2 linked regions of the Marinobacterium aestuarii genome follow. The protein of the gene in region 1 interacts with the protein of each later gene in a pairwise test. Links are inferred from orthologs where the notes say so. Each region holds a gene or a part of one and is shown on either strand. Other genes may lie near its edges.

Region 1 (3,898 bases):
CTGCGACAGCAGACTCACCCCGCCCAGACCGCCCAGCGCCTCACTGCCGAAGATACCCACGGCAATACCGCCCCAGGCACCACAAACACCGTGCAGCGGCCACACACCCAGCACATCGTCGATCTTCCAGCGATTCTGCATCAGCGTGAACAGCCAGACGAAAATAGCCGCCGCCACACCGCCCACCGCGAGCGCACCAATGGGGTGCAACAGATCGGAACCGGCACAGACCGCCACCAGACCCGCCAGCGGACCATTGTGGATAAAGCCCGGGTCATTGCGCCCCAGCACAAGAGCCACGATGATGCCACCGACCATGGCCATCAGGCTGTTCACCGCGACCAGTCCGGAAATGCCATCCAGCGTCTGCGCCGACATCACATTAAAGCCAAACCAACCGATACAGAGAACCCAGGCACCAAGGGCCAGGAACGGGATACTCGACGGTGGATGCGCCACCAGCCGCTCACCCCGGTAACGACCATGGCGATTCCCCAGCAGCAGCACCGCCACCAGCGCTATCCAGCCACCCACGGCATGCACGACAACGGAGCCTGCAAAATCATGGAACTGCGCCCCAAAACTCGCTCCTAGCCAGGCCTGAAAGCCATAGTTGCCGTTCCAGATAATGCCCTCGAAGAACGGGTACACGAAGCCGACCGTCAGCGCCGACGCCGTCAGCATGGGCCAGAAGCGCGCACGCTCAGCCACACCGCCGGAAATAATGGCCGGAATTGCTGCTGCGAAGGTCATCAGAAAGAAGAACTTGACCAGGATATAGCCGTTATTCTGCGCCAGCGTTGCCGCATCGGCGAAGAAAGTCACATCATAGGCCACCCAATAACCGACAAAAAAATACACCACGGCCGAGAAACCGAAATCGGTCATGATCTTGACCAGGGCATTGACCTGATTCTTGTGCCGAACCGTGCCGACTTCAAGAAAGGCAAAGCCCGCATGCATGGCAAACACCATGATGGCACCCAGCAGAATAAACAGCGTATTCGAACTCTGGATCAGGGTTTCAACCGCACTGTTGACAGTATCCAAGAACAACCTCCTAAGTCTCGAGTCACCCAAGCGACCCATGGCGCACCAATAAGGTGCATATTGTTATTAATTGACCCATCCCGGTGCAAGCCCCGCCATATCAGAACCTGCTTCCCTTCAGCCTTGCCCGAATCTCACAAACCACCACTTCCCGAGCGCTCAACGCACCTGACTGGAGCCCAACGAGCACTCAAATGGCGCATACCGAAACAACTCGCCCTAATTTAAAGCATTATTTGTGCCACCACATAGACCACAGAGGCCCTCCCCCGCGCAGCTCTGAAAAAACCGCTGCCACAACGCAAAACGCCGTATCAATGAGATACGGCGCTACTGCGTTACCTAATTCAACAAGCCGCTAGCCGGCGCGATGACGGATCTCAAAGCAAACATGAATGCTCTTGCTGCGCTTGAAGTCCGGATCCAGCGTCTTGGCGGTTATGTCCTGAATATCAAAATCGGCCAGCACTTCATAATCAAGCACGAAGCGACGGTAGTTGTTCGAGAACAGCAAAACACCGCCCGGTCGCAGCAGCTTCATGGCGGCCTGCACCAGGGATACGTGATCACGCTGGATATCCAGCACCTCCTCCATGCGCTTGGAGTTCGAGAAGGTCGGCGGATCCATGAATATCACATCAAAAGCCGCCGCACGGGGCTGATTCAGCCACTTGATGCAATCGGCCTGAATAAACTGATTGTCACCACCGGAAAAACCGTTCAGCCCCATGTTTTTCATTGCCCAGCCAAGGTAGGTGGCCGACATATCCACACTGGTGGTGGACTCGGCGCCCCCCAGGGCTGCATGCACCGATGCGGTGGCGGTATAGCAGAACAGGTTCAGCACATCCTTGCCCAGCGCCAGTGACTGAATACGGCGCCGCACGGGCCTGTGATCCAGGAAGAGCCCGGTATCGAGATAGTCATGCAGATTGACGCGTAACTTGCAGCCATGTTCCTGCACTTCAATAAAATGATCGGTCTGACCCTGGCGACCATACTGACTTGAACCCTGCTGGCGCCTGCGCTGCTTGAGCACCACACGCTCCTGCTTGACCCCAAGCACCTCGGGGATAACGCTGATCACATCCTGCAGCCGCTCGAAAGCCTTGCGCGGGTCGATGGAGCTCGGTGGCGCATACTCTTGCACATGCACCCAGTCACCGTAGCAATCCACCGCAACGGCATACTCCGGCATATCCGCATCATAGAGGCGATAACATTCGATCTGCTCGCGCTTGACCCACTTGGACAAAGCCTTAAGGTTCTTTTTCAGGCGGTTGGCAAACATCTGCGCCTGCTCGCTGATCGGCGTGCCCGGCTCCAGCGGCAGGGGACGGTCCCGCTCGGCATGCAGCGTAAACAGAAACAGACCACACTCGATGGCGCCGTTATACAGTTTGTACTGACGATCGACCTTGAGACCTATGACCTTGCACTGATCCGCATTGCCGCTGAAGATCGCCACCTTCCAGCCGCCAAACTGGCGCTTGAGGCGCTCCCCCATCTGGCGGTACATATACATCAGCTCGGTTTCATCACCGATACGCTCGGCATAAGGCGGGTTGGTCACCAGTAGACCCGGGCCCGGGGCCGGCGCACCCAGCTCCACCATATCCTGCTCGCGCCAGTCGATAACCCGAGCAAGGCCCGCCTGCTCGGCGTTTTGTGCCGCAAGCTGCAAAACGGAAGCATCGCGATCATAGCCCGTGAAGCGCACCGTTAGCGCCGCCAGCCCCGCATCACGGCGTTTGACAGCCTCTGCCTGCAGCTTTTGCCACTGACTCTTGTCGTGCTGCAGCCAGCGACTGAAACCAAAGCGCTCGCGCAGCAGACCCGGCGCGACATCCGCCGCCATCATGACCGCCTCGATCAGCAGCGTGCCTGAGCCGCACATCGGATCCAGCAACTGCGGATGCGTTGCCGCCAGTTGCGGCCAGCCGGCACGATACAGCACCGCCGCCGCCAGGTTCTCCTTCATCGGCGCGAGACCTGCACGCTTGCGGTAACCGCGCCTGTGCAGGCTGCCACCGGACAGATCCAGCGCAATAGTCGCCTTGCCACTGTACAGATGCACATTGATACCCAGATCCGGCTCCACCCGATCCACGGTTGGACGGCTCCCCGTTGCCGCACGAATCTGATCCACCACCGCATCCTTGACCTTCTGAGCGCCGAAGTGCGTATTGATGATCTGCTCAGTGCGCCCGGAGAAGTCCACCGACAGGGTTCCCAGTGGGCGCAGGTGATCCAGCCACTGCACCTGTTGCACAGCCTCATACAACTCATCCGCCGTATTGACCGGACTCACCTGCAACGGCAGCAGTACACGGTTGGCAAGACGCGACCACAGGCAGACCCGATAGGCATCCCTCAGCTCGCCTGCGAAATAAACCCCTGCCTGCGTTTCCTTCACCGATGCCATACCGAGCATTTTCAGCTCATCCAGCAGCAGTCCTTCGATACCCTTGGGACAGGTTACAAAAAAATTCATCAGCCACGCTCTTCAAGTTGTTTCACACAGCTAGCCCCCGGAAAATGCGGCACGCAGCTGAGTCGAGAAATTCATTCAAACTTAATACTTTAGCAATGAAAATAATTCATTAACTGACTATATCTGGCGACAGTAATTTAACTTACTGATAAATATGTAGTTTCTAGCCATTTCGAGCATAAGCACTATTGCCTTGCCCATCCTCATAGTTTTTTAGGATCGTAACTGCCGCCAAATTCCGTTATCAATGAAAGCTGTGGTACACGAGAGGATCTGCCACATCTGCTGGGAACAGACGGTTAGGCCTGTTCCCGGATTTAGAATTTTAGAGAGGCGTACTATGAAGACACAGAA
Region 2 (7,235 bases), 3.0 Mb from region 1 along the record:
TTTGCCGTCTTCGAAGAATTCATCACCCATGTCCGAAACCGGAATGGTGAGATGCTGCTCTTTACCTTTGAAATCGGTAAAGCGCATATCAATCCAGCGAGCTTCGCTTTCTTTAATCAGATTCAGAGTATTCTCTGACATTTGCCTTTCTCCACTCTGTTGAAACTGTCAGATCCGTGGTTCTGCAGTCCTGCTAAAAACGGCCTACAACCTCTTGGCTGTAGCAAGAGCAATCTCCGTGCCAGCACTACAAAAGCCCTAAGTGCTTCATTTTCGGTCAATCCAGACCCGACGAAGCCCCAGCGGCGCACCAACATGAAGCACAAAAGAACGCCAGCGCACTACTACGGGTCATTTACAGTATTTTCTGCCCATGCGAGCATCAGCGAGCCCAATCATACTGCAACCCTTCCAAAGCTGTCTGCCTCAAAAAGGGGCCCTCGGAGTATTTTTCGTGCGAAGCCCCCTGCAAACAGAAACAGTTGCCCAACTGGCCACATTTTGATCATATGCTGATCGCTTGTTCGGCTTCGCTCCCGTATAATGCCGCCTTTCCGATTTTCTTGAAGGTAAGAACTGGTGATCGAGAAGCTTAGAAACATTGCCATCATCGCGCACGTTGACCATGGTAAAACCACACTGGTCGACAAGTTGCTGCAGCAGTCCGGTACCCTGGGCCGACGCGATGAAGGCGCTGAGCGCGTCATGGACTCCAACGATCAGGAGCGTGAGCGCGGTATTACCATTCTGGCGAAAAACACCGCCATTGAATGGAACGGTTACCGGATCAATATCGTCGATACCCCGGGACACGCCGACTTCGGTGGTGAAGTGGAACGCGTTCTGTCCATGGTTGACTCCGTACTGCTGCTGGTTGACGCCGTCGACGGCCCGATGCCCCAGACTCGCTTCGTGACCCAGAAAGCTTTCGCCCAGGGCCTGCGCCCGATCGTGGTCATCAACAAGGTTGACCGTCCGGGCGCGCGCCCTGACTGGGTTGTAGATCAGGTCTTCGACCTGTTCGATAACCTGGGTGCCACCGACGAGCAGCTCGACTTCCCGATCGTTTACGCCTCTGCCCTGAACGGCATCGCAGGTCTTGAAGTCGATCAGATGAGCGATGACATGACACCGCTGTTCGAAGCCGTGGTTGAGCACGTCAGCCCGCCGGATGTCGACATGGATGGCCCGCTGCAGATGCAGATCTCGGCACTGGACTACAACAGCTATGTTGGCGTCATCGGTGTAGGTCGCGTCAAGCGCGGCCGGATCGCGGTCAATGCCCAGGTCAAGGTTATCGACCACGACGGCAAGGTCCGTAGCGGCAAGGTTCTGAAGATCATGGGTTACATGGGTCTGGAACGCGTTGAAGTACAGCAGGCCAAGGCCGGCGACATCATCTGCATCACCGGTATCGATGGACTCAACATCTCCGATACCCTGTGTGATCCGTCCCTGGTAGAAGCCCTGCCGCCGCTGAGCGTCGACGAACCCACCGTTTCCATGACCTTCCAGGTCAACGATTCGCCGTTCGCAGGCCAGGACGGTAAGTTCGTCACCAGCCGTAACATCAAGGACCGCCTCGAGCGCGAATTGATCCACAACGTGGCACTGCGGGTTGAACAGGGCGAATCCCCTGAAAAATTCAAGGTCTCCGGTCGTGGCGAACTGCACCTGTCGGTACTGATCGAAACCATGCGTCGCGAAGGCTTCGAGCTGGGCGTGTCCCGCCCCGAAGTTATCCAGAAGATCGTCGACGGCAAGGTAGAAGAACCGTACGAACTGGTTATGCTGGACGTTGAAGAGCAGCACCAGGGTTCGGTTATCGAAGAGCTGGGCAAGCGCAAAGGCGACATGACCAACATGGAAGTGGATGGCAAGGGCCGCGTACGCCTGACCTTCATGATTCCGTCCCGTGGTCTGATCGGTTTCCGCTCCATCTTCCTGACCATGACCTCCGGTACTGGCATCCTGACCTCGACCTTCGATCACTACGGTCCGATCAAGGAAGGCGAAGTCACCTCGCGCATGAACGGCGTACTGGTGACCATGGTCACCGGCAAGGCCCTGGGCTATGCCCTGTGGAACCTGCAGGAACGTGGCCGTCTGTGCATCGAGCCTAACACCGATGTTTACGAAGGCATGATCCTGGGCATCCACAGCCGCACCAACGACCTGGCCGTGAACCCGACCAAAGGCAAGCAGCTGACCAACGTTCGTGCCTCCGGCACCGACGAAAACATTCAGCTGACTCCGGCGATCCGCTTCACCCTGGAGCAGGCGCTGGACTTCATCGAAGACGACGAGCTGGTGGAGGTAACTCCCAAAGGCCTGCGTATTCGCAAGAAGCTGCTGAAAGAAAACGAGCGCAAGCGCAACAAGAAGTAAGCGGGTCGCTGCAGCTGCAGTGATCCGGTCTTAATAGTCTTGTAAAAAGGGGAGTGCCGCCAGGTACTCCCCTTTTTTGTGCCTGTATGCCGCCACAGCGCAAACCACGGGGCCTGCCATGAGGTACGCTGGAGGCCTGACAACATTCAGGCCGGGCCTGCCACCCGCGGCAAAAGTCCGCCCGAATTCTGTCTCGGCGGCCTTTTTCGTATTGGAATTTCATATTTGAAAACCCTATCTGAAACAAAGTCACTCTCAAGGCTGAAGATGCCTGATATAAAAAACACTTAAAATCAATAAGTTACCCTATACCGCCTGCAAAAAATGCATTCCCGCCCGAGCACACAGGCTCCAAAAGCTCTCAACCAGCCACCAGATGCCTCCACCAAACTCAAGATATTCCATATTTGGCTTTTAATATTTCATTATTGACTTTTTGTTTGGGTCGGGCGTACTATCACTCCATAACTAAAAGCGACTAAAGACAGAAACCACCATGTCAGAGCCCGTTAAAAGAACACTCAAGGTGCTGGAGTTTTTCGCCACCAGTGGGCAACAACCCGTATCGCTCACTGAAATCGCCAGGCACTGCAATATAGCCATGGCAACCCTGTTCAGAATCGTCAGTACCCTTGAACAGACGGGTTATATACAGCGACAGAGTCACACAACTTATATAAGCAACTTTGAATTTAAAAAATCACTGCCCATGTCCAGCGATTATCTTAAAAAGCTGGAACAGGTTCTGAATGATATTGCTGACAGCTCTCAGCAAACGGCTGAATCGATTCTAATTGATAGCGACCACCTGCTTTGGCATTCAAAAAACGAATACAAGGATCTGGCAATTCGCTTGCGCGCACAACCAGGTTTTAGACGTGCAATGTATGAACTCGACTCCCCTTCCCGTCTTTATTTGAAAGCCCTTGGCTGGGAAAAAGTCAGTGAGACATTCGACAAAACAGCATTTTTTCGTACCGGTACTGAACGGGAATTCATTACCGAGAGCGAAGCAAAAGATATCATAGAGTCCACGGACATCAGTGATGTAGCTTATGATATCGAAGGTAATGTTCGGGGCATCAGACGCTTCGCAAAACTCATCCTTGATGCAAACGGCAGTCCCTTATTCCTTATCTGTATCGCCGAAGCCGCTCTACAGGTTCCCGATAAAGAAAAACACATCAGTCGTTACAAAAAAATACTGCACGATGCGGCGAACAGCCTGAAAACTCCTTGACCCATGACGGAGGAACTAATGAATTCAAAGCCAAATATTCTATTCATCATGGCGGACGATCACGCCTCTAAGGCCATCAGCTGCTACGGCTATGGAATAAATCAGACGCCGAACCTGGATCGAATTGCGCAGGAGGGTATGCGCCTTAATCACTGCTACGTCACCAATTCCATCTGTACACCGAGCCGCGCCAGCATCCTGACGGGAACCTACAATCACGTTAATGGCGTAGTGACGCTGGATAGCAAGATCAACAAGCATATCCCCAATGTTGCCAAACATCTCAAAACCGATGGCTACCAGACCTCAATGGTCGGAAAGTGGCACCTGGGAGAAGGCGCGGCTCACGAGCCCACAGGCTTCGACTTCTGGTCTGTTTTGCCAGGACAGGGCGATTACCATGACCCCGAAATGATCGAGATGGGTCAGACGGTACATGAGTCCGGCTACGCCACCGACATCATCACGGACAAGTGCCTGAACTGGCTGGATCAGCGTGATCCCGCGAAGCCATTCTTCATGATGTGCCACCACAAGGCACCGCACCGTTCCTGGGAACCGAACGCCAAACACAGGCACCTGTACCAGGACGACATCAAGGTGCCCGATACTTTCAACGATGATTACAAGAACCGCAGCAAAGCCGCCGCCGCGGCAAAAATGCGTATCGAGTCGGACATTACCTATTACGACCTTGGTCTCGTACAACCCGAAGGCGGCGCTGAGGTAGGCGAGATCGCGGTTGCAGGCGGCAGCGTGCGCAAGATTCCCAACCCTGATGATGTGTCACAGATCAGGCTGATTGACAAAGACAGCGGCGAAGTTTTTACATTCAGCAGCCAGCAGGAATTCAGCCACTTCAAATACCAGCGCTATATCAAACGCTACCTGCGCACCATCGCCTCCATCGACGAAAATGTCGGCCGCATGCTGGATTATCTCGATGAGAATGGCCTGACCGACAACACTATCGTCATCTATACCTCAGACCAGGGATTCTTCCTGGGCGAACACGGCTGGTTCGACAAGCGCTTTATGTACGAAGAATCATTCCAAATGCCATTTCTTGTGCGCTATCCCAAGGAAATAAAAGCAGGCACTGTGTGTGATGACATTATTTGCAATGTCGACTTCGCGCAGACGTTTTTGGACTATGCCGGCCTGACCGAACCCAGCTATATGCAGGGCACCAGCTTCAGACCGCTATTGGAAGGCAATACACCGCAAGACTGGCAGCAACTGGCCTATCATCGCTACTGGATGCATAAGGACGAACACCATAATGCCTACGCCCATTATGGGATCCGCAACAAAAGATACAAACTGATTTACTGGTATAACGAAGACTTTGATCTTCCGGGAACAAGCCCCGGCGGTGAGGAAAAAGAGTGGGAGCTTTTCGACTGTGAAAAGGACCCTCTGGAACTGTTCAATTGCTATCAGGATCCGGAGTACGCAAATATAGTACGAAAGATGACGCTGGAACTGGACAAGAAAATGCGTGAGATTGGTGATACGCCCTGCCATAACACGGAAGAAATTTTGAATAAATTACAACTGTAAAAGTGCACAAGTAAAAAACAAGCGTTCAAACCGTAAAATACACCATCAAAACTATAAAAGGATATTTTATATGTTTCCCAAAAAAGCACTCAGAAATTTCTTGGTCGGCGCCTGCCTGCTTCCTCTATCGGCCATCAGTGGGGCGGCAGAATATGACTTGATGCTGGCGACTACTACACCCAGCACCTCGCACTGGGCCAAGACTCTGGAGACCTTCCAGCAGCTTGCCGCCCAATACAGCGATGGCCATGTCAATATAAACGCCAGCTTCGGTGGTGCCCTGGGCAATGATACCCAGCTGCTGCAAAAGACGCAGCTGGGCTCCTCGGTTCAGGGCGCTTACTCTTCGGGCGCGAACCTGGGCTCTGTTGTGAACGTCATGCGGACCTTCGATATCCCCTATATCGTCAGTGATGCACAAAAGTCCCTCGATCTTTTCTACCCCAATGGTCAGCTGGGTGGCCCTGTGGTCGATGAACTGCAAAAGCACATGGCCAAGAAGAACCTGCATCTGCTCTACGTAGTGCCTTTCGAGTTCCGCGGCATTCTGACCACCGAGAAGGCCGTACACTCGCCTGCCGACATGCAGGGACTCAAGATCCGCGTCACACCCAGTGCCGTGGAAAGGGACATGATCACCCAGCTGGGCGCCGGTGCCACAACCCTGGGCATTTCCGAAGTCTATACCGCCTTGCAGACTGGCACTGTCGATGGCCTGGCAATCCCCCCGATTACCTCGGTTGCTTTTGCACTGGGTGAAGTTGGCAAGCAGTTCAACATGCTGAACTTCCAGCCCCACGGCTCTTTCATGACCATCAACCGGAAGATCTGGGAAAAAATGCCCGCAGACCTTCAGGCCAAGGTCCAGCAAGCTGCGGACGAAGCGGTCATGACAACGCGACCACTGTACGATGAAGCTCTGGAAAAATCTGTAGCCAAGCTCCAGGAACAGAACGTCACAGTCTATGTGCCCACTGCCGAGGAACAGCAGCAGTTTGCTGAGCTGATTACAGACAGTGCGACCGCAATTGCAACCCAGGACTTCAGCAGTGAAGAGATGGAATTCGTCAACGTCCTGAAACGTGAATTATCTAATCAGCTGTAAGTAAAAATTTACCTGGGTACACTCAAAGTCTGGGCAGGTCTCGGCCCTCCAGGGACTTTGAGTGAACTCGGGTAAAACGCGAGGAATTCTAATGCTGAAGATATTACGCGTTATTGAAGATCGGTTCGAAGAGTTCCTTTGCAGTTGCATGTTAGGGTACATTGCAATAACGCTAAATGCCGAGGTTTTCTTCCGTTACATCCTGAATTCTCCATCGGCATACACTGATGAAGTATCACGTACTCTAATGATCTTTATTGTATTTATCGGCGTCCCCTGGGCCGTTAAATCTGATCGTCATGTCATTATAGATATACTGCCAACCACAGCGTCCTGGGCGAAAAAAAGACTCGTAATAGAGATACTGTCTAAAATACTGTTCATTGGCTTTTGCGTGGCATTTATTATGGCATCCTATCGCGCCAGCCTTTTCCACCGCATGCTGGGATCAACCACTGAAGGTCTTGGAATCCCTTACTGGATCCTGTTTGGAATGATGCCCCTGATTTTCAGTCTTACCATCGTCAGACTTGTTCAAAGCATTGCACGCTCTATCAGAAAAAACCGAAAAAATACCAGTACCTATACAGAGAACAACACTGCTATCGAGAAGGAGGCACACCGTGGGTAGTCTGGAAGTTGGCCTTTCGATCCTGGCATTTTTTGTCCTTATTTTTTTGCAGGTGCCTGTCGCAGTGACACTGGGCATTATATTGGTTGCCTGCTTTTCAATGCTCGGGCTGGACAACATCGAGCTCGCCATTGACTCATACCAGTCTCTGGACAGCTTCCCGATGCTGGCGATTCCGATGTTTATTCTGGCGGGCACCCTCATGGCCACCGGCGGTGTGGCTCAGCGCATTCTGGATCTGGCCGATGAGTTTGTTGGCCACCTGCCCGGTGGGCTGGCCATCGTCACCATCTTTGCCAGCGTTCTGT

The links.
Region 2: the proteins of rlmKL (region 1) and typA interact in binary tests that used the Escherichia coli proteins (3 or more experiments, as listed by UniProt). The link is inferred for Marinobacterium aestuarii from one-to-one orthologs.

Annotation. Positions count from the first base shown.
Region 1 is NZ_CP015839.1:1,670,854-1,674,751, reverse strand. The notes cover bases 977-3,898. They hold rlmKL (bifunctional 23S rRNA (guanine(2069)-N(7))-methyltransferase RlmK/23S rRNA (guanine(2445)-N(2))-methyltransferase RlmL), read right to left. Parts: upstream 3,545-3,898; coding sequence 1,409-3,544; downstream 977-1,408. Other genes in these bases: rmf (ribosome modulation factor), read left to right, coding at 3,792-3,898; A8C75_RS07475 (ammonium transporter), read right to left, coding at 977-1,050. Also shown: more of A8C75_RS07475, read right to left, coding at 1-976. UniProt on the Escherichia coli protein: Specifically methylates the guanine in position 2445 (m2G2445) and the guanine in position 2069 (m7G2069) of 23S rRNA. Methylation occurs before assembly of 23S rRNA into 50S subunits.
Region 2 is NZ_CP015839.1:4,708,723-4,715,957, forward strand. The notes cover bases 1-2,983. They hold typA (translational GTPase TypA), read left to right. Parts: upstream 1-579; coding sequence 580-2,388; downstream 2,389-2,983. Other genes in these bases: glnA (glutamate--ammonia ligase), read right to left, coding at 1-141; A8C75_RS20605 (helix-turn-helix domain-containing protein), read left to right, coding at 2,885-2,983. In the rest of the region: more of A8C75_RS20605, read left to right, coding at 2,984-3,628; A8C75_RS20610 (sulfatase family protein), read left to right, coding at 3,647-5,191; A8C75_RS20615 (TRAP transporter substrate-binding protein), read left to right, coding at 5,352-6,296; A8C75_RS24300 (TRAP transporter small permease), read left to right, coding at 6,445-6,927; A8C75_RS20625 (TRAP transporter large permease), read left to right, coding at 6,827-7,235. UniProt on the Escherichia coli protein: A 50S ribosomal subunit assembly protein with GTPase and nucleotide-independent chaperone activity, required for 50S subunit assembly at low temperatures, may also play a role in translation.